Regions from separate parts of the Streptomyces sp. NPDC018947 genome, predicted to be linked through region 1. Evidence: riboswitches for the same ligand, from Rfam matches in the RefSeq annotation. Region 1 holds a riboswitch; each other region holds the start of a gene.
The links. A riboswitch is a leader RNA that binds a small molecule or an ion and turns the genes downstream of it on or off. The one in region 1 is predicted to bind thiamine pyrophosphate.
Positions count from the first base shown of each region.

Region 1 (5,913 bases):
CGGCCCGGCACTTGTCGACGAAGTGGGCCACGTCCGTGTCCCAGTCGGCGGAGCGCGGGTGCATCTCCGGGAAGGCCGCCACGCCGACGCAGAAGTCTCCCGACTCCTTGATGAGCCGGACCAGTTCGGCGGCGTAGGTCAGGCCCTCCGGGTGCGCGACCCAGTCGGCCGTCGGGTCGCCGGGCGGGTCGCCGCGCACGGCCAGCATGTTGCGGATACCGGCGTCCGCGTACTGGCCGATGATGTTGCGCAGCTCCGCGACGGAGTGGTCGACCGCGGTGAGGTGGGCGACCGGGGTCAGGGTGGTGTCGGCGACGATCTGCTCGGTCTCCCTGACCGTGCCCGCGCGGGTGGATCCGCCGGCGCCGTAGGTCACGGAGACGAAGTCGGGGGCGACCGCCTCGACCCTCCTGAGCGCGCTCCACAGGTTCTTCTCGCCCTTGGGTGTCTTCGGCGCCGAGAACTCGAACGAGTACGTCGTCTTGCCGGCGGCGAGGATGTCGCGCACGGTGCGTGCGCGATCAGTCCTGGTGGATGCGGTTCCGAGGGCCATACGGGCAGGTTAGCCAGGCCGCGGCGGTCCCCCAACCGGATGGGGGATATTTGTCCGCATTGTCGACTTGTTGTCCACCCTTTGGACAGATGCCTCCGTCGAGCGGGCCGGGGACGCCCCTGGGCTACGCCTCCCGCAGGCGCGCGGCGAACTCCGCGGCCGCCGCTCCGGGGTCGTCCGCGGCGGTGACGGCGCGGACGACGACGACCCTGCGGGCGCCCGCGTCCAGCACCTCGTCGAGGTTGCCGAGGTCGATGCCGCCGATCGCGAACCAGGGGCGGTCGGTGCCCAGGGAGGCGGTGTGGCGGACCAGGCCGAGGCCGGGGGCGTGGCGGCCGGGCTTGGTCGGGGTGGGCCAGCACGGGCCGGTGCAGAAGTAGTCCACGCCCTCCTGGACGGCCGCGGCGGCGGCCTCGGACTCGGAGTGGGTGGAGCGGCCGACGAGGACGTCGTCGCCGAGGATCGCCCGGGCGGCGGGCACGGGGAGGTCGCCCTGGCCGAGGTGGAGCACGTCGGCGCGGGCGGCGTGGGCGACGTCCGCGCGGTCGTTGACGGCGAGGAGCTTGCCGTGGCGTGCGCAGGCGTCGGCGAAGACCCGCAGGTGCTCCAGTTCCTCCGCGGCCTCCATGCCCTTGTCGCGGAGCTGCACGATGTCGACGCCGCCGGCCAGCACCGCGTCCAGGAACTCGGGCAGGTCGCCCTGGCTCCGGCGCGCGTCCGTGCACAGGTAGAGCCGGGCGTCGGCGAGGCGGGCGCGTGCGGTGGCGGCGGCGGTCTCGGGCATCGGGTGTCCCCCCAGGTAGGTGGCGTACGGGCCGCTGCGGGCGGCGGCAACCATGATGCATGGGCCATGGATCGGGGCGGCCGGGCGGTCACGCGCCACGCGACCGAGGGGGGCACGACCCCGGTGCCGGCGCCTGCGACGGGGGGCGGCGGGCCGATGGGGCCGTCGGGCCGGCCACGGACGGCGCACGGGCGTGGGCTCCGGCAGATGCGGCCACGGACGGTTCAGGCCGTGGCGGACAGGCCGAAGGCCACGGCCGCAGTGCCGGCCCCCGTACGGCGGCAACGGTGGCGGGCAGCCGCGTGCGTCGGCGGCTCGGCAGGCAGCCGCGGACGGCTACGGCCGCACCGCGGGCTAGCGTACGGCGGCCCGTGGCGCGGGGGCCGGGACGTGCCCGGCACCCGCGCGGGGCGGTGTCGGGTCAGACGGCGAGCGCCTGGGCGCGGCGCTTCACCTCCGTACCGCGATTCTCACTCAGCGCCTGCGCGGGCGTGCCGGGCAGGCTCGGGTCGGGCGTGAAGAGCCATTCGAGCATCTCCTCGACCGTGAAGCCGTCGTCCCGCAGCAGGGTCAGGGTCCCGGTCAGGCCCTTGACGACCTTGTCCCCGTCGATGAAGGCCGCCGGGACGTGCAGCGCGCGGTTCTCCCCGCGGCGCACGGCGATGAGCTGGCCCTCCTTGATGAGCTGCCGTACGCGGGTCACCTCGACGCCGAGCATCTCGGCGATGTCGGGGACGGTGAGCCAGGCCGGTACGAGAGCATCGATCTTTGCGTCAATCTCGGTCACGTCTCCAGCCTGCCATCTGGCACTGACAGTCGGAAACCGGACCCGACCGGACCCGCCGGGCCCGGGACTACACGGTCGCCGCCTTCAGCGGCCTCGCGGGGTCGGCGAGCAGCGCCGGATCCATCGCCGTGCCCGCCTCGATCAGCCGCCTGCCCTGCGCCAGGTCACGCGGTCGGCCCACCGCCAGCAGGGCGGTCAGGCGCCCGTCGCGCAGCCAGCACACCGTCCAGGCCGGTCCGGAGGGGTCGCCGCGCCACACGAGGGTGTCGGCGGCCCCGTGGTGCCCGGCGTACTGGACGAACCGGCCGAACTGCTCGGACCAGAAGTACGGCACCGGGTCGTAGGCGTCGGCGGTCTCGCCGGTGCCGGCGCCGACGATGTTCGCGGCGACCGTGCCCGGGCCCTGCAGGGCGTTGTCCCAGTGGTGCACGAGCAGCCGCTCGCCGTAGCGGGCGGAGGGGAAGGAGGCGCAGTCGCCGACCGCGTACACGTCCGGAGCGGACGTGCGCAGACGGTCGTCGGCCAGGATCTCGCCGTACGGGCCCAGCTCGATCCCGGAACCGGCGAGCCACGCGGTGGCGGGCCGCGCGCCGATGCCGACGACGACGGCGCCGGCCGGCAGCCGCGTACCGTCGTCCAGGACGACGTGGCCGGGCTCGACGCGCTCCACGCGCGCGTGGGTGCGCAGTCGTGCGCCCGCGTCGGCGTACCAGGCGGTCATGGGCGCGGCGACCTCGGCGGGCAGCGCGCCGGCGAGGGGCCGGCCGGCGGCCTCCACGACGGTCACCGCGCAGCCCGCCTCACGTGCGGCGGTGGCGAACTCGGCGCCGATCCAGCCCGCGCCGACGACCACGATGTCGTGCTGCCGGGCCAGCACGGGGCGCAGCCGCTCGGCGTCATCCAGGGTGCGCAGCAGGTGCACGCCGGGGACGCCCTCGGCGCCGGGCAGCCGCAGCGGTTCGGCGCCGGTGGCGATGACGAGGACGTCGTAGGGCACCGGACCGGCGGAGGTCACGAGGACGTGCGCGTCGGGGCGGACGCCCAGGGCCTCGCAGCCGAGGCGCACCTCGACGCCGAGCGCCTCGAAGTCCACGTCGAAGGCGGAGCCCTCGGCCGTGCCGAGCAGGACGGCCTTGGACAGCGGCGGGCGGTCGTACGGCTGGTGGGGTTCCGCGCCGATCAGCGTCACGGTGCCGGTGAAGCCCCGCTCGCGCAGGGCGACGGCGGTCTGCACGCCCGCCATGCCCGCGCCGACGACGACCACGCGGCGCCCCGCGTCCGCTTCCCGCTGCTGCGTCTGCTCGCTCACCCGATCACCTTAGACACCCGGCAAATCGCCGGTCAGTCCTCGGGCCCGGTGATCTGCTCCACAACGCTGGTGCCGCTGCCCGGCCGCGACTCCCACTCCCAGGTCTCCTCCAGGCGCACCCGCCCGTCGGGCAGGTCGACGACCGCCGAGACGCAGTGTCCCGACGACGTGCCGCCGTCGGTGCGGAGCTGCACGTACCGGAAGTCGAGCCGGTCGCCCGTGCGGGTGCCCACGAGCCGGCCGCGTACGACGTCGCCGCCCTCGTACTCGGCCCAGATCGCGCCGTCCTGCTCGTGGTAGGTGAACCGGGTGCGCGTGCCCACCTGGCCGGGTGCCTGGTCGGTGACCGGGGCGAGGACGAGACCGTCGAGTGAACGGGCCACGGTGGAGGCTCCCTTACGAGTTCGGTGCGCTGCGGGCTAGGGTGGCCAACGTAAAGCACTCGCGGGAGCCCGGACGCACCGGGCTGAGAGGGAGGCTGGCGGCCTCCGACCGTACGAACCTGATCCGGGTCATGCCGGCGAAGGGAGGGGCTGGACGCCCATGTCGTCCACACCGATCGCATCCGCACGCCCGTCACCGGGCGGCCCGCGGCGTACGCCGGACGTCCTCGTCGTCGGCGGCGGGATCATCGGCCTGGTCACGGCGTGGCGGGCCGCGCAGCGCGGGCTCACCACGGCGCTGGTGGATCCCGAGCCGGGCGGGGGCGCCGCCCGGGTGGCGGCCGGAATGCTCGCCGCCGTCACGGAACTGCACTACGGCGAGCAGACGTTGCTCTCCCTGAACCTCGCCTCGGCGGAACGCTATCCGCGGTTCGCGGCCGAACTGTCCGACGCCACGGGCCACGACCTCGGCTACCGCCGGTGCGGCACTCTCGCCGTGGCGCTGGACGCCGACGACCGCGCCCACCTGCGTGAACTGCACGCGTTCCAGCAGCGCTGCGGGCTGGCGTCCGAGTGGCTGCCGGGGCGCGAGTGCAGGCGCCTGGAGCCGATGCTCGCGCCGGGCGTGCGCGGGGGCCTGCGGGTGGAGGGCGACCACCAGATCGATCCCCGCCGTCTGGCCCGCGCGCTGGTGGCCGCCTGCGAAGGCGCGGGCGTGGTCTTCCACCGGGTGTGGGCCGAGCGGCTCACCGTCTCCGGGGACCGGGCGAGGGGCGTCGTCACGGCCGACGGCACCGCGCTGGAGGCCGGGCAGACGGTGCTGGCCGGGGGCAGCCTGAGCGGACGGCTCGCGGGCGTGCCGGACGAGGTGCTGCCGCCGGTGCGGCCGGTGAAGGGGCAGGTGCTGCGGCTGACCATGCCGGCGGCGCACGGGCCGCTGCTGAGCCGGACGGTGCGGGCCGTGGTGCGCGGCAACCCGCTCTACCTGGTGCCCCGCGAGAACGGCGAGCTGGTCGTCGGCGCCACCAGCGAGGAGCTGGGCTGGGACACCACGGTGACCGCGGGCGGCGTCTACGAGCTGCTGCGCGACGCCCACGAGCTGGTCCCCGGCATCACCGAGCTGCCCCTGGCGGAGACCCGCGCGGGCCTGCGCCCCGGCTCCCCCGACAACGCCCCGCTGCTCGGCCCGACCGGGCTGGAAGGGCTTCTGCTGGCCACCGGGCACCACCGCAACGGCGTGCTGCTGACCCCGGTCACCGGCGACGTCATGGCGGACGTCCTGACCACCGGGGAGCTCCCGGAGCAGGCGCGTCCCTTCACCCCCCGGCGCTTCGGCGCCGTACCCGCATCCACGGAGCGGACCGCATGAAGATCTCCGTCAACGGGGAGCCGCGCGAGGTGGCTCCCGGCACCGCCCTGGACACCCTGGTGGGCACGCTGTCCGCCGCCCCGTCCGGAGTGGCCGCCGCCCTGAACGAGACCGTCGTCCCGCGCGCGCAGTGGGCCGCAACCGCCCTGTCCGACGGGGACCGCGTCGAAGTCCTCACCGCCGTCCAAGGAGGCTGAACCATGGCCGACGATCCCTTCGTCCTCGGCGGTACGACGTACTCGTCCCGCCTGATCATGGGCACCGGCGGGGCGCCGAGCCTGGACGTGCTGGAGCGGGCGCTGGTCGCGTCCGGGACGGAGCTGACGACCGTCGCCATGCGGCGCGTGAACGCCTCCGTGCACGGGTCCGTCCTGTCGGTGCTGGAGCGGCTCGGCATCCGGGTGCTGCCGAACACGGCGGGCTGCTTCACCGCCGGGGAGGCCGTCCTCACCGCCCGCCTGGCTCGCGAGGCCCTCGGCACGGACCTGGTCAAGCTGGAGGTCGTCGCCGACGAGCGCACGCTGCTGCCGGACCCGGTGGAGCTGCTGGACGCCGCGGAGACGCTGGTGGACGACGGGTTCACGGTGCTGCCGTACACGAACGACGACCCGGTGCTGGCGCGGAAGCTGGAGGACGCCGGGTGCGCCGCGATCATGCCGCTCGGCTCTCCGATCGGGTCGGGGCTGGGCATCCGCAACCCGCACAACTTCGAACTGATCGTGGAGCAC
Region 1 covers NZ_JBIRZD010000001.1:354,316-360,228, forward strand. Annotated here, with positions in the region: gene metF (methylenetetrahydrofolate reductase [NAD(P)H]) at 1-553, opposite strand, end outside; gene thiE (thiamine phosphate synthase) at 678-1,337, opposite strand; gene ACH499_RS01605 (Rv2175c family DNA-binding protein) at 1,759-2,124, opposite strand; gene ACH499_RS01610 (NAD(P)/FAD-dependent oxidoreductase) at 2,192-3,433, opposite strand; gene ACH499_RS01615 (hypothetical protein) at 3,466-3,816, opposite strand; TPP riboswitch at 3,868-3,979, shown strand; gene thiO (glycine oxidase ThiO) at 3,977-5,185, shown strand; gene thiS (sulfur carrier protein ThiS) at 5,182-5,382, shown strand; gene ACH499_RS01630 (thiazole synthase) at 5,386-5,913, shown strand, end outside.

Region 2 (5,913 bases), on a different contig from region 1:
CGGGCGGGGTTCGAGGCGAAGGTCCAGGCCTGCATCTCGCCGTCGTCGTCCAGTTGCGCGGCGACGGCCGCCATGCGCTCCACCACGTCGGTGACCACGCCCCTGGAGTAGAGGAAGGACATGGAACCGGAGGCGTCGAGGACCAGGACGACACGCGCGGTGACACCGGCCGCGCCGTGCTTGCGCAGGCTGACCGCGACCTGCTCCTTGCGCAGGGACAGCCGCTTGCGCATGTCCACCGGCAGGCGCTCCTCGCCCTTGGTGAGCCGGGGGCCGGTGGCCGCCGTCGTCGGGGGCACCGCCGCGGACGGGACCGAAGGACCCGGCGCCGGCGGGGGAGCCTGCGGCGGGGGCGGTGCCTGCGGCGCGGGAGGCGTCGCCGCCGAGGGGGCCGCGGCGGGCGGGGCGTCGTCGACCGTGATGCCGAAGTCGGTGGCCAGCCCCGCGAGTCCGCTCGCGTAACCCTGTCCGACCGCCCGGAACTTCCACTTCCCCTGGCGCAGGTACAGCTCGCCGCCGACGAGCGCGGTCTCGGTGCCGGCCTCGATGTCGAAGCGGGCCAGCTCGGTGCCCGTCGCCGTGTCCAGCAGCCGCAGCGACAGCCCGGGCACCTGGCCGAACGTCCCGCCGTCGGCCGAGGCGCACAGGACGACGCGCTCGATGCCGGGCTCCAGCGAGCGCAGGTCCACCTCGACGGCGTCGGTCGTGGATCCGGAGCCGTTCTCCTTCCCCAGGTGCCGCACCGCTCCGGAGGTGTGGCGGGGCTGGTTGTAGAAGACGAAGTCGCCGTCGTCGCGCACGCGTCCGGCCGAGGTGAGCAACAGAGCCGAGGCGTCGACCTCGGGCACACCCGGTGCGGCGGTCCAGACGAGCGCGACGCGCACCGTGGGCGGGTCGACGGCGATGTTGGCGCCCTTGCTCAGGGATGTGGCTGTCATGCGCCCAGTCTGCCGAGGCGGGCCGCCGCGGGGGAGGGGGCGGGCCCCGCGCTCCGCGCCTCCTCCCCCTCCTGCCGGCCCCCGGGGCGGGTCAGACCCTGCAGCTCCGCACCGGTCGCGTACAGGGCGACGAGCAGCGGCCGCAGGGCCCGGCCTGCCTCCGTCAGGGCGTAGCGGCTGCGTACGGGGAAGCCCCGCAGGCGTTCGGCTGTCACCAGGCCCCTGTCCTGCAGCGTCCGGAGGCGTTCGGTGAGCACCTTCGCCGAGAGTTCCGGCAGCAGCTCCCGCAGTTCGGTGAAGCCCCGGGGGCCGCCCATCAGCTCGCGGAGCACCAGCGTGGTCCATCGGCCGGAGACGGCGGCCAGGGCGGTCTCCACGGGGCAGTCGGCTTCGGGACGTCGGGTGCGGCCCCGTTCGTCGGGCACCAACTCCCCGTCCCAGCGGTGGGTTTCCGTTTGGTTACCCGCGTCCGCGGGCTGTTCGCTTGCCACATGACGCATTCCCCCAGTGTGCCGCTGGCCACGCGCGCGGCCGAGCATCCGTACGTCTTCGCACGGGCCTTCAACACCTTCGACCCGCACGTCCTGGACCAGGTCTACGAACCTGGGGCCGGCTTCGTGCCCGAGCCGGGCCGGCTGGTGTCCGGGCCGGACCGGCTGCGCGCCAACGGGGACTTCCTGGCGCTGCGCGTGCCGATCCGAATCTCGCCCCGGCACACCTACGCGGTGGGTGATCTGGCCCTGCTGATCGTGGACTTCGTCATCGACGGCGTCGCCGCGCACGGGGACCACGTGCGTATCGAGGGCACCGCGACGGACGTGGCCCGTCGCGGGCCGGACGGCTTCTGGCGCTACGCGATCGACAACCCGTTCGGTGTGGCGGGCCCGCCCGCGACCACCCCGGTGACCGGCTGACGCCGGGCGGTCCCGGCGGTGCGGGACCGCCCCCTGTGCGGGCTCAGTCGGCCAGCGGGAGATACACCCGGTTCCCGCCGGCGGCGAACTCCTTCGACTTCTGGAGCATGCCCTCGGCGATCTCGTCCGCCGACGCCCCCTCGGAGACCGTGCCGCCGAACCGCTCGTTGATGCTCTGGCTGATCTTCATCGAGCAGAACTTCGGCCCGCACATCGAGCAGAAGTGAGCCGTCTTGGCGGGCTCGGCCGGCAGTGTCTCGTCGTGGAACTCCCGTGCCGTGTCCGGGTCGAGGGCCAGATTGAACTGGTCCTCCCACCGGAACTCGAACCGGGCGTCCGACAGCGCGTCGTCCCACTCCTGCGCACCCGGATGCCCCTTGGCGAGGTCGGCGGCATGGGCGGCGATCTTGTAGGTGATGACGCCGGTCTTGACGTCGTCACGGTTGGGCAGGCCCAGGTGCTCCTTGGGCGTGACGTAGCAGAGCATGGCCGTGCCCCACCAGGCGATCATCGCGGCACCGATGCCGGAGGTGATGTGGTCGTACGCCGGCGCGACGTCCGTCGTCAGCGGGCCGAGCGTATAGAACGGAGCTTCATCGCAGATCTCCTGCTGAAGGTCGATGTTCTCCTTGATCTTGTGCATCGGGACGTGGCCCGGGCCCTCGATCATGGTCTGTACATCGAAACGCCTGGCGATCCGGTTGAGTTCCCCGAGCGTACGCAGCTCCGCGAACTGCGCCTCGTCGTTGGCGTCAGCGATCGACCCGGGCCGCAGACCGTCCCCGAGGGAGTACGTGACGTCGTAGGCCGCGAGGATCTCGCAGAGCTCCTCGAAGTTCTCGTACAGGAACGACTCCTTGTGGTGCGCCAGGCACCAGGCCGCCATGATCGAGCCGCCGCGCGAGACGATGCCGGTCTTCCGGTTCGCGGTGAGCGGTACGTAGGACAGGCGCACGCCCGCGTGGACGGTCATGTAGTCCACGCCCTGCTCGGCCTGCTCGATGACCGTGTCCTTGTAGATCTCCCAGGTCAGCTCCTCCGCCCTGCCGTCGACCTTCTCCAGTGCCTGGTAGAGCGGCACGGTGCCGATGGGGACGGGCGAGTTGCGCAGCACCCATTCGCGGGTGGTGTGGATGTTGCGGCCGGTGGAGAGGTCCATGACCGTGTCGGCGCCCCAGCGGGTCGCCCAGGTCATCTTCTCGACCTCCTCCTCGATGGAGGACGTCACCGCGGAGTTGCCGATGTTGGCGTTCACCTTCACCAGGAACCGCTTGCCGATGATCATCGGCTCGATCTCCGGGTGGTTGACATTGGCCGGCAGCACGGCCCGTCCGGCGGCGATCTCCTCGCGGACCACCTCCGGCGAGACGTTCTCCCGGAGGGCCACGTACTCCATCTCGGGCGTGATCTGGCCCCGGCGCGCGTACGCGAGCTGCGTCACCGCCGCGCCGTCCCGGCCCCGGCGCGGCTGGCGCGGACGACCGGGGAACACCGCGTCGAGATTGCGCAGTCCGCCGCGTGGCGAGGTGTGCTTGATGCCGTCGTCCTCGGGGCGGACGGGACGACCGGCGTACTCCTCCGTGTCGCCGCGGGCGATCACCCAGTTCTCCCGCAGCGGCGGCAGTCCCCTGCGGACGTCGGTGTCGACGAGGGGGTCGGTGTACGGCCCCGATGTGTCGTAGAGGGTGACCGACTTCCCATTGGTGAGGTGCACCTGACGGACCGGCACCCGCAGGTCGGGGCGCGAGCCCTCGACGTACGCCTTGTGCCAGCCGATGGACTTCCCGGCCTCCGCTGACGTCTCCTCGGCGGAGTTCTGCGTGGAGGCAGGCGTGCGTGCGTCCTTGATGGTCATGAGACCTACTCCCTACGCCGGCATTACCCGGTAACAGGTTCGGCGGTCGGCGCAGCCGTTTCCGTCTCCCGACGCTTCGTGGGGAACATCACTCGGCTTCGGTGACGTTTCCCGTGAAACATCGCAGGGACGGAGGTCAGCGCCCTCTCAGCCCGGTGCTCCGAGCTCCCGCGTGTACAAAGGTGCCCCCACGCTAGCGTCAATTCGGGCGCGGTGAACAGAGGGCCCCCCTCGTTCTTGCGATGATCGGTCGGTGACCACGACCCAGCACCCTCCCTACCCGCCGCACGAACCCCGGCGCGGCCCCGGCGCCGCGCCGGGTGACGGTCGTACGCACGGCCACTCCGCCGACGACGCGTACGGTGCGGGTGCGAGACAGGAGACGGTTCACGCGTACCCCGCTCCCGGCGGCCACGGTCCGGGCGGCCCCGAGCCGCACGGCGCCGGTGACGGGCAGGGGGGCGGGCACGGGCACTCGCACGGGCACAGTCACAGCCACGGGCCCGCGGCGCCCGTCTCCCGCCATCTGCGGAAGGTCATCGCGGCGGTCCTCATCCCGTTCGCCGCCGTGGTGGTGGTCGGCCTCGCCGTGCTCTGGCCGGGCGGTGCCCCGCCGCACGAGCGCACCGGCGTCGGCTTCGACCGGCAGACGCAGCAGGCCACGGTCACCGAGGTGGAGAGGCTGAGCTGCAAGTCCGTCAACGCGTCGGGCGGCGTCCCGACCGGGGACACCTCCACCGCTGAGGGTTCCTCGGCGGTCCAGCAGGCGAACGGCGACTGCAAGCGGGCGACGATCCGCGTCGACACCGGCGAGGACAAGGGCCGTACGTTCCAGGAGATCGTGCAGCCTGACCAGACGCGGCAGTTGCACGAGGGCCAGCAGGTGGTGGTCGCCTACGAGCCCTCCGCGCCGAAGGATCTGCAGTACTCGGTGACCGACATCAACCGCCGGTTCCCGATGGCCCTGCTCGCCGGCATCTTCGCGCTGGCCGTCGTGGCCGTCGGGCGGCTGCGGGGGCTCATGGCGCTGGTCTCGCTGGCCATCAGCTTCCTGCTGCTGAACTTCTTCATCCTGCCCGCCATCCTCCAGGGATCGAACCCCCTGCTGGTGGCGGTGATCGGGGCCAGCGCCATCATGCTGATCGCGTTGTACATGTGCCACGGCCTGTCCGCGAGAACGTCCGTGGCGGTGCTCGGCACCCTGGTCTCGCTCTTGCTGATCGGTGTCCTCGGTTCACTGTTCATCGGCTGGGCCGCGCTCACCGGCAACACCGACGACAACACGGGCCTGATCCACGGCCTGTACCCGTCGATCGACATGAGCGGTCTGCTGCTCGCCGGGGTCATCATCGGCTCGCTCGGTGTCCTCGACGACGTCACGGTCACCCAGACGTCGGCGGTCTGGGAACTGCACGAAGCCAATCCGACGATGGGCTGGCGCGGTCTGTACCGCGCGGGCATCCGCATCGGCCGCGATCACATCGCCTCGGTCGTCAACACGCTCGTCCTCGCCTACGCGGGCGCCGCGCTGCCGCTGCTGCTGCTGTTCTCGATCGCGCAGAGCAGCGTGGGCGCGGTCGCCAACAGCGAGCTGGTCGCCGAGGAGATCGTGCGCACGCTGGTGGGCTCGATCGGACTGGTGGCGTCCGTCCCGGTCACCACCGCCCTCGCGGCCCTGGTCGTCTCGGCCGACCGCCGCCCGTCCGAACGGCGCCCGGCGCAGGATGCCGGGACGACGGCGGTGTCCGGGCCCGCTGCCGCGCGCGGTGGCCGGGGACGTCGGCGCAAGCGCTGACCGCCCCGGCCGGGGCCCTGGCGTCGCCGCGGGGTGCCCGGCCACCTGAAGAAGCGTTCCTGCACGGCGGGCAGACCGCCGAAACATCACGCCACCGTCCAGGGGCGCCGTAACGTTCAGCCCGCGCTCTGTTCCTCGGCCAGGATGCGGTCCAGCGCCTCGTCGAGGTGCGCGTCGAAGTCGGCGAGGGCACCCTCCTGTCCCAGCGGCACCAGCTTGTCGGTGCGGTCCAGGAACGCCACCAGTGGCGCCGCGGAGGAGCGGAACAGCGCCTGGTCGCTGCCGACCTGGAGACGGATCAGCACCTCGGCCAGCGGCTCGGGATCGACGGGCGCGATGCGCACATCACCGTCACCGCACGGCATGGCCACCCCGTCGACCAGCAGCTCCCGGCCGAAGGCCCAGGTCACC
Region 2 covers NZ_JBIRZD010000013.1:100,801-106,713, reverse strand. Annotated here, with positions in the region: gene ACH499_RS24130 (VWA domain-containing protein) at 1-938, opposite strand, end outside; gene ACH499_RS24125 (helix-turn-helix domain-containing protein) at 935-1,438, opposite strand; gene ACH499_RS24120 (nuclear transport factor 2 family protein) at 1,430-1,852, shown strand; gene thiC (phosphomethylpyrimidine synthase ThiC) at 1,896-3,707, opposite strand; TPP riboswitch at 3,700-3,889, opposite strand; gene ACH499_RS24110 (YibE/F family protein) at 3,961-5,502, shown strand; gene ACH499_RS24105 (SsgA family sporulation/cell division regulator) at 5,619-5,913, opposite strand, start outside.
Region 2: it holds a riboswitch for thiamine pyrophosphate, as region 1 does, so the genes downstream of both, thiC (phosphomethylpyrimidine synthase ThiC) here and thiO (glycine oxidase ThiO) in region 1, are expected to answer to the same signal.

Region 3 (5,913 bases), on a different contig from region 1:
TCCGACGAGCACGGCGACGGCGGTGGCGGCGACGGCGTACTGCAGGGAGTTGCCGACCGCGGCGATCGGCGGGACCAGGAAGGTGCCGCCGTCCTCGTGGGCCAGGGCGCGGTAGTACCCGAGTCCGGCGTCGCCGAAGGACCGCTGGACCAGTACGGCGAGGGGCAGCAGGACGAGGACGGCGACGGTGGCGAGCACGCCCGCCAGCAGCGCCCGCTGCCCGGCTCCGCGCGGCCGGCGCCCGGTGCGGGAGGCGTCCACGAGCCGCAGGGCGGTCTCGCGCCGCCGTACCGTCCAGGCGTGCACGGCGAGGATGGCGCAGACGGCGGCGAACTGGATCAGCGTCAGCACGGCGGCCGTGGACAGGTCGAAGACCTGCGAGGTCTGCCGGTAGATCTCCACCTCCAGCGTGGAGAAGGTGGGGCCGCCGAGGATCTGGACGACGCCGAAGGAGGTGAAGGTGAACAGGAAGACCATCAGCGCGGCGGCGGCCACGGCGGGCGCGAGCGCCGGGAGGGTAACCCGCCGCCAGGCTGTCAGGGGGGACGCGCCGAGCATCCGCGCCGCCTCCTCCTGGCGCGGGTCGAGCTGGGCCCACAGCCCGCCGACGGTGCGCACGACGACGGCGTAGTTGAAGAAGACGTGCGCGAGCAGGATCGCCCACACGGTCGTGTCCAGCCGTACGCCCCACAGCTCGTCGAGCAGCCCGCCGCGGCCGAGCAGGGCCAGGAACGCCGTGCCCACGACGACCGTCGGCAGCACGAAGGGGACGGTCACCACGGCCCGCAGCAGTTGCTTGCCGGGGAATTCGAGGCGGGCGAAGACATAGGCTCCGGGCAGCGCGATCAGCAGGGTGAGCGCGGTCGAGGCGAGGGCCTGCCAGGTGGTGAACCACAGCACGTGCCGGATGTCGGGCTGGGCGAGGACGTCCACGACGCGCCCGAGGCGCCAGGTGCCGTCGGCCTCCAGTCCGCGCGCGACGATCGCGGCGACGGGGTAGGCGAAGAAGACCGCGAAGAACGCGACGGGGCCGGCCATCAGGGCCAGCCGCGCCGCGTTCCCCCGCCGCCGCAGGGGAACGGGCCCGGCGGTCTTGGTCACTTCAGGAGGAGCGAGGTCCACGACTTGACCCACTGGTCACGGTTGTCGGCGATCTTCTCCGGGGCCAGGGTCTGCGGGTGCTCGGCCTGCGGACCGAACTTCCGGAACTCCGGCGGGACCTGTGCCCCCTCGCGCACCGGGTAGACGAACATGTTCAGCGGCATGTCGTCCTGGAACTCCTTGCTGACCAGGAAGTCCAGCAGTGCCTTGCCGCCCTCGGGGTTCTTCGCGTTGCTCAGCAGGCCCGCGTACTCGACCTGGCGGAAGCAGGTGCCGGTGGCGACGCCGGTCGGCGCGGTGTCCGGCTTGGGGTCGGCGTAGATCACCTCGGCGGGCGGCGAGGAGGCGTAGGAGACGACCAGCGGGCGGTCGCCGCCGGCCTTCTTGCCGCCGGACGAGCCGGAGAACTCCTCGTTGTAGGCCTGCTCCCAACTGTCGACGACGCGGACGCCGTTGGCCTTCAGCTTCTTCCAGTAACCCTCCCAGCCGGCGTCGCCGTAGTGGGCTGCGGTGCCGAGCAGGAAGCCGAGGCCGGGCGAGGAGCTGCCGGCGTTCTCGGTGACGAGGAGGTTCTTGTACTCGGGCTTGACCAGGTCGTCGAAGGAGTCCGGCGGGGTCAGCTCGTGCTTGTCGAAGTACGCCTTGTCGTAGTTGACGCAGATGTCGCCGGTGTCGATGGGCGTGACGCGGTGCTTGTCCTGGTCGGCCCGGTACTCGGGCAGGATCATGTCGGAGCCCTTGGGCTCGTACGACTGGAACAGGCCGTTGTCGAGCGCGCGGGACAGCAGGGTGTTGTCGACGCCGAAGAAGACGTCGCCCTGCGGGTTGTCCTTGGTGAGGATGGCCTTGTTGACGGCCTGTCCGGCGTCGCCGTCCTCGAGGACCTTGACCTTGTAGCCGGAGCTCTTCTCGAAGTCCGCGATGACGTTCTTGGACGCGGCCCACGAGTCGTGGCTGACGAGGGTGACGGTCTTGGAACCGCCGGCCCCCTCGTCGCCGCCGTCGGACGATCCGCAGGCGGCCAGGCCGCCGACGAGACCCAGCCCGACGACCAGGGCACTGGCCTTCTTGGTGATGCTCACGAAATTCCTCCTGGGTGACCAGGAGAAGACGCGGCCCTGCCCGGGACCCCTGGCGAGGATCCCGGGCAGGGCGCAACAGCTCGAGTGATGACCGATCTCCCTACCCAGAATGACCTGGGCCAGGTTCGGAGGGTCTGCGGCCGGTGCCGCACTCTCAGCGCTGTGGCGCTCCCCTGTCGGAATATGAAGATGTCTGAATATGAAGATGTACGCCGGTCAGACTACCTCTCGCTTGCGGCGAGCTGACCACACGCCCCGTCGATCTCCTGCCCCCGGGTGTCCCGGATGGTCACCGGCACACCGTGTGCCTCGATCGCCGCGACGAACGCCTTCTCGTCCTCGGGCCGCGAGGCGGTCCACTTGGAGCCCGGCGTCGGGTTGAGCGGGATGAGGTTGACGTGCACCGGCTTGCCCTTGAGCAGCCGGCCGAGCCGGTCACCGCGCCACGCCTGGTCGTTGATGTCCCGGATCAGCGCGTACTCGATGGACAGCCGTCGGCCGGACTTCGCCGCGTACTCGAACCCGGCGTCGAGGACCTCGCGCACCTTCCACCGCGTGTTGACGGGGACGAGGGTGTCGCGCAGTTCGTCGTCCGGGGCGTGCAGCGAGATGGCGAGGCGGCACTTGAAGCCCTCGTCGGCGAAGCGGTGGATCGCCGGGACCAGGCCGACCGTGGAGACGGTGATGCCGCGCTGGGACAGCCCCAGCCCGTCGGGCTCGGGGTCGGTGAGGCGCCGGATGGCTCCGACGACCCGGTTGTAGTTGGCGAGGGGCTCGCCCATGCCCATGAAGACGATGTTGCTCAGCCGCGCCGGGCCGCCGGGCACCTCGCCGTCCCTGAGCGCCCGCATCCCGTCGACGATCTGGTGCACGATCTCGGCGGTGGACAGGTTGCGGTCGAGCCCCGCCTGGCCGGTGGCGCAGAACGGGCAGTTCATGCCGCAGCCCGCCTGGGAGCTGATGCACATGGTCACCCGGTCCGGGTAGCGCATGAGCACGGACTCGACGAGCGTGCCGTCGAACAGCTTCCACAGCGTCTTGCAGGTGGTGCCCTGGTCGGTCGACAGATGCCGGACGACCGTCATCAGATCGGGCAGCAGCGCGTCCCGCAGCCCCTCGCGCGAACCGGCGGGGATGTCGGTCCACTGCTCGGGGTCGTGCGCGTACCGCGCGAAGTAGTGCTGCGAGAGCTGCTTCGCGCGGAACGGCTTCTCACCGATCGCGGCGACGGCCTCCTTGCGCTCGGCGGGCGTGAGATCGGCGAGATGCCGCGGCGGCTTCTTGGCTCCGCGCGGGGCGACGAATGTGAGTTCTCCGGGCTTAGGCATGGCTGTACCAGTGTCGCAGATCGACTCGGGTGGCCCGCGGGTGTCGTCAGCGGCGCCACCGGTCACCGCCGGGCCGCCCGGAGACGGCCCGAGCGTGCGCTACCGGCCGCAGGCACATCCCGCGGCGCTCGGAGACTCCTCGGCGGCCCGGCCGGTGCAGCAGCCGTCGCCGGTGGCATGGAGGTCGGCGCTCTTGCCGAGGGTGTCGGCGTCGGCCTTCACGACGTAGACCTCCCAGGGCTCCTTGCCGGGGCCGTGCACCCACACCTTGTCCTGGAGGGCGTAGCAGCACGACGTGTCGTTCTCCTCGAAGGTGGCCAGGCCGGCGTCCTTGAGCCGGGCGGTGGCCGCGGTGACCTGGTCGGTGGACTCGACCTCGACGCCGAGGTGGTCCAGTCGGGTTTCCTCGCCGGGGGCGCCCTCGATGAGGACGAGCTTGAGCGGGGGCTCGGTGAGGGCGAAGTTGGCGTAGCCCTCGCGCCGCTTGGCCGGTTCGGTGCCGAACAGCTTCGCGTAGAAGGTGATCGACGCTTCCAGGTCACTGACACGCAGGGCGAGCTGAGCGCGGGACATGGCAGGGCTCCCATCCGACTGTTTCGATATCTGTCAATACAAGATTGCGCGCTGAATCGAAGGCTGTCAACATAGAGCCATGTCGAATCAAGACGTGGTACTCGGCCGGCCCGACGGCTCCGGGGCCTGCTGCCCCGGACTGTTGACCGCTCCCCTGGACGAGGACCAGGCCGTGGAGCTGGCGAAGGTGTTCAAGGCGCTGGGTGACCCGGTGCGGCTGCGCCTGCTGTCGATGATCGCCTCACGGGCGGGCGGCGAGGTGTGCGTCTGCGACCTGACCCCGGCCTTCGACCTGTCCCAGCCGACGATCTCCCACCACCTGAAGCTGCTGCGGCAGGCCGGTCTCATCGACTGCGAACGGCGCGGCACCTGGGTCTACTACTGGCTGGTCCCCGAGATGACCGACCGGCTCGCGAGCATCCTGACCCGCCCCATGGGCGATCCACTGCCCGACCGCACCGCGCCGGCCGGGGCCGCTTCGTGAGCTCTGCCGCACCCGACCAGAACGTGGCGGGGCGTCTGTCCCTCACCGACCGCTACCTCGCCGTCTGGATCCTCGCCGCCATGGCTGCCGGGCTGGGCCTGGGCCGCCTGGTCCCGGGCCTCGGTGACGCGCTGGCCGAGGTGACCGTTACGGGGGTGTCCCTGCCGATCGCCCTCGGCCTGCTCGTGATGATGTACCCGGTGCTGGCCAAGGTCCGCTACGACCGCCTCGACACCGTCACCCGCGACCCAGGCCTGTTGCTGCCGTCCCTGCTGCTCAACTGGGTCATCGGCCCGGCTGTCATGTTCGTCCTGGCCTGGCTGCTCCTACCGGACCTGCCCGCCTACCGCACCGGCCTGATCATCGTCGGTCTGGCGCGCTGCATCGCCATGGTCATCATCTGGAACGACCTCGCCGGCGGCCACCGCGAAGCCGCCGCCGTCCTCGTCGCCCTGAACTCCGTCTTCCAGGTCATCGCGTTCTCGGCACTCGGCTGGTTCTACCTCTCCGTGCTGCCCGGATGGCTCGGCCTGGAACAGACCGGCCTGGACGTCTCGGTCTGGGAGATCGCCCGGAGCGTGCTCGTCTTCCTCGGCATTCCCCTCGCGGCCGGCTGGCTCACCCGCCGCATCGGCGAGAAGGCCAAGGGCCGCACCTGGTACGAAACCGAGTTCGTCCCACGCATCGGCCCCTTCGCCCTGTACGGGCTGCTCTTCACGATCGTCGTCCTCTTCGCCCTGCAAGGCGAAGCCATCACCTCTCGGCCCCTCGACGTCGCCCGCATCGCCCTGCCGCTGCTGGTGTACTTCGCGCTCATGTGGGCCGGTTCGATGCTCCTGGGACGTGCCGTCGGCCTGGACCACTCACGCGCGACGACGCTGGCCTTCACCGCTGCGGGCAACAACTTCGAACTGGCCATCGCGGTCTCCGTCGCCACCTTCGGCGCCTCCTCCGGCCAGGCCCTCGCCGGTGTCGTGGGCCCCCTCGTCGAAGTGCCCGTACTGATCGGTCTCGTGTACGTCGCCCTGTACGCACGCCGCTGCTTCCCCGCCCCGGCCGCCACCCCTGCGCCCCAGGAAGACACCGCCCATGCCTGACACCGCCGCCTCGTCCGTCCTGTTCGTCTGCGTCCACAACGCCGGACGCTCCCAGATGGCCGCCGCCTTCCTCACCCACCTCGCGGGCGACCGCGTCCAGGTCCGCTCCGCCGGCTCCGCCCCCGCCGACACCGTCAACCCCGCCGTCGTCGAGGCCATGGCGGAGGCGGGCATCGACATCGCCGCCGAGGTGCCCAAGGTGCTCACGGTCGAGGCGGTCGAGGCGTCCGACGTCGTGATCACGATGG
Region 3 covers NZ_JBIRZD010000010.1:104,770-110,682, forward strand. Annotated here, with positions in the region: gene ACH499_RS20140 (ABC transporter permease) at 1-1,038, opposite strand, end outside; gene ACH499_RS20145 (thiamine ABC transporter substrate binding subunit) at 1,098-2,183, opposite strand; TPP riboswitch at 2,263-2,368, opposite strand; gene rlmN (23S rRNA (adenine(2503)-C(2))-methyltransferase RlmN) at 2,405-3,511, opposite strand; gene ACH499_RS20155 (ArsI/CadI family heavy metal resistance metalloenzyme) at 3,611-4,084, opposite strand; gene ACH499_RS20160 (ArsR/SmtB family transcription factor) at 4,164-4,568, shown strand; gene arsB (ACR3 family arsenite efflux transporter) at 4,565-5,665, shown strand; gene ACH499_RS20170 (arsenate reductase ArsC) at 5,658-5,913, shown strand, end outside.
Region 3: it holds a riboswitch for thiamine pyrophosphate, as region 1 does, so the genes downstream of both, ACH499_RS20145 (thiamine ABC transporter substrate binding subunit) here and thiO (glycine oxidase ThiO) in region 1, are expected to answer to the same signal.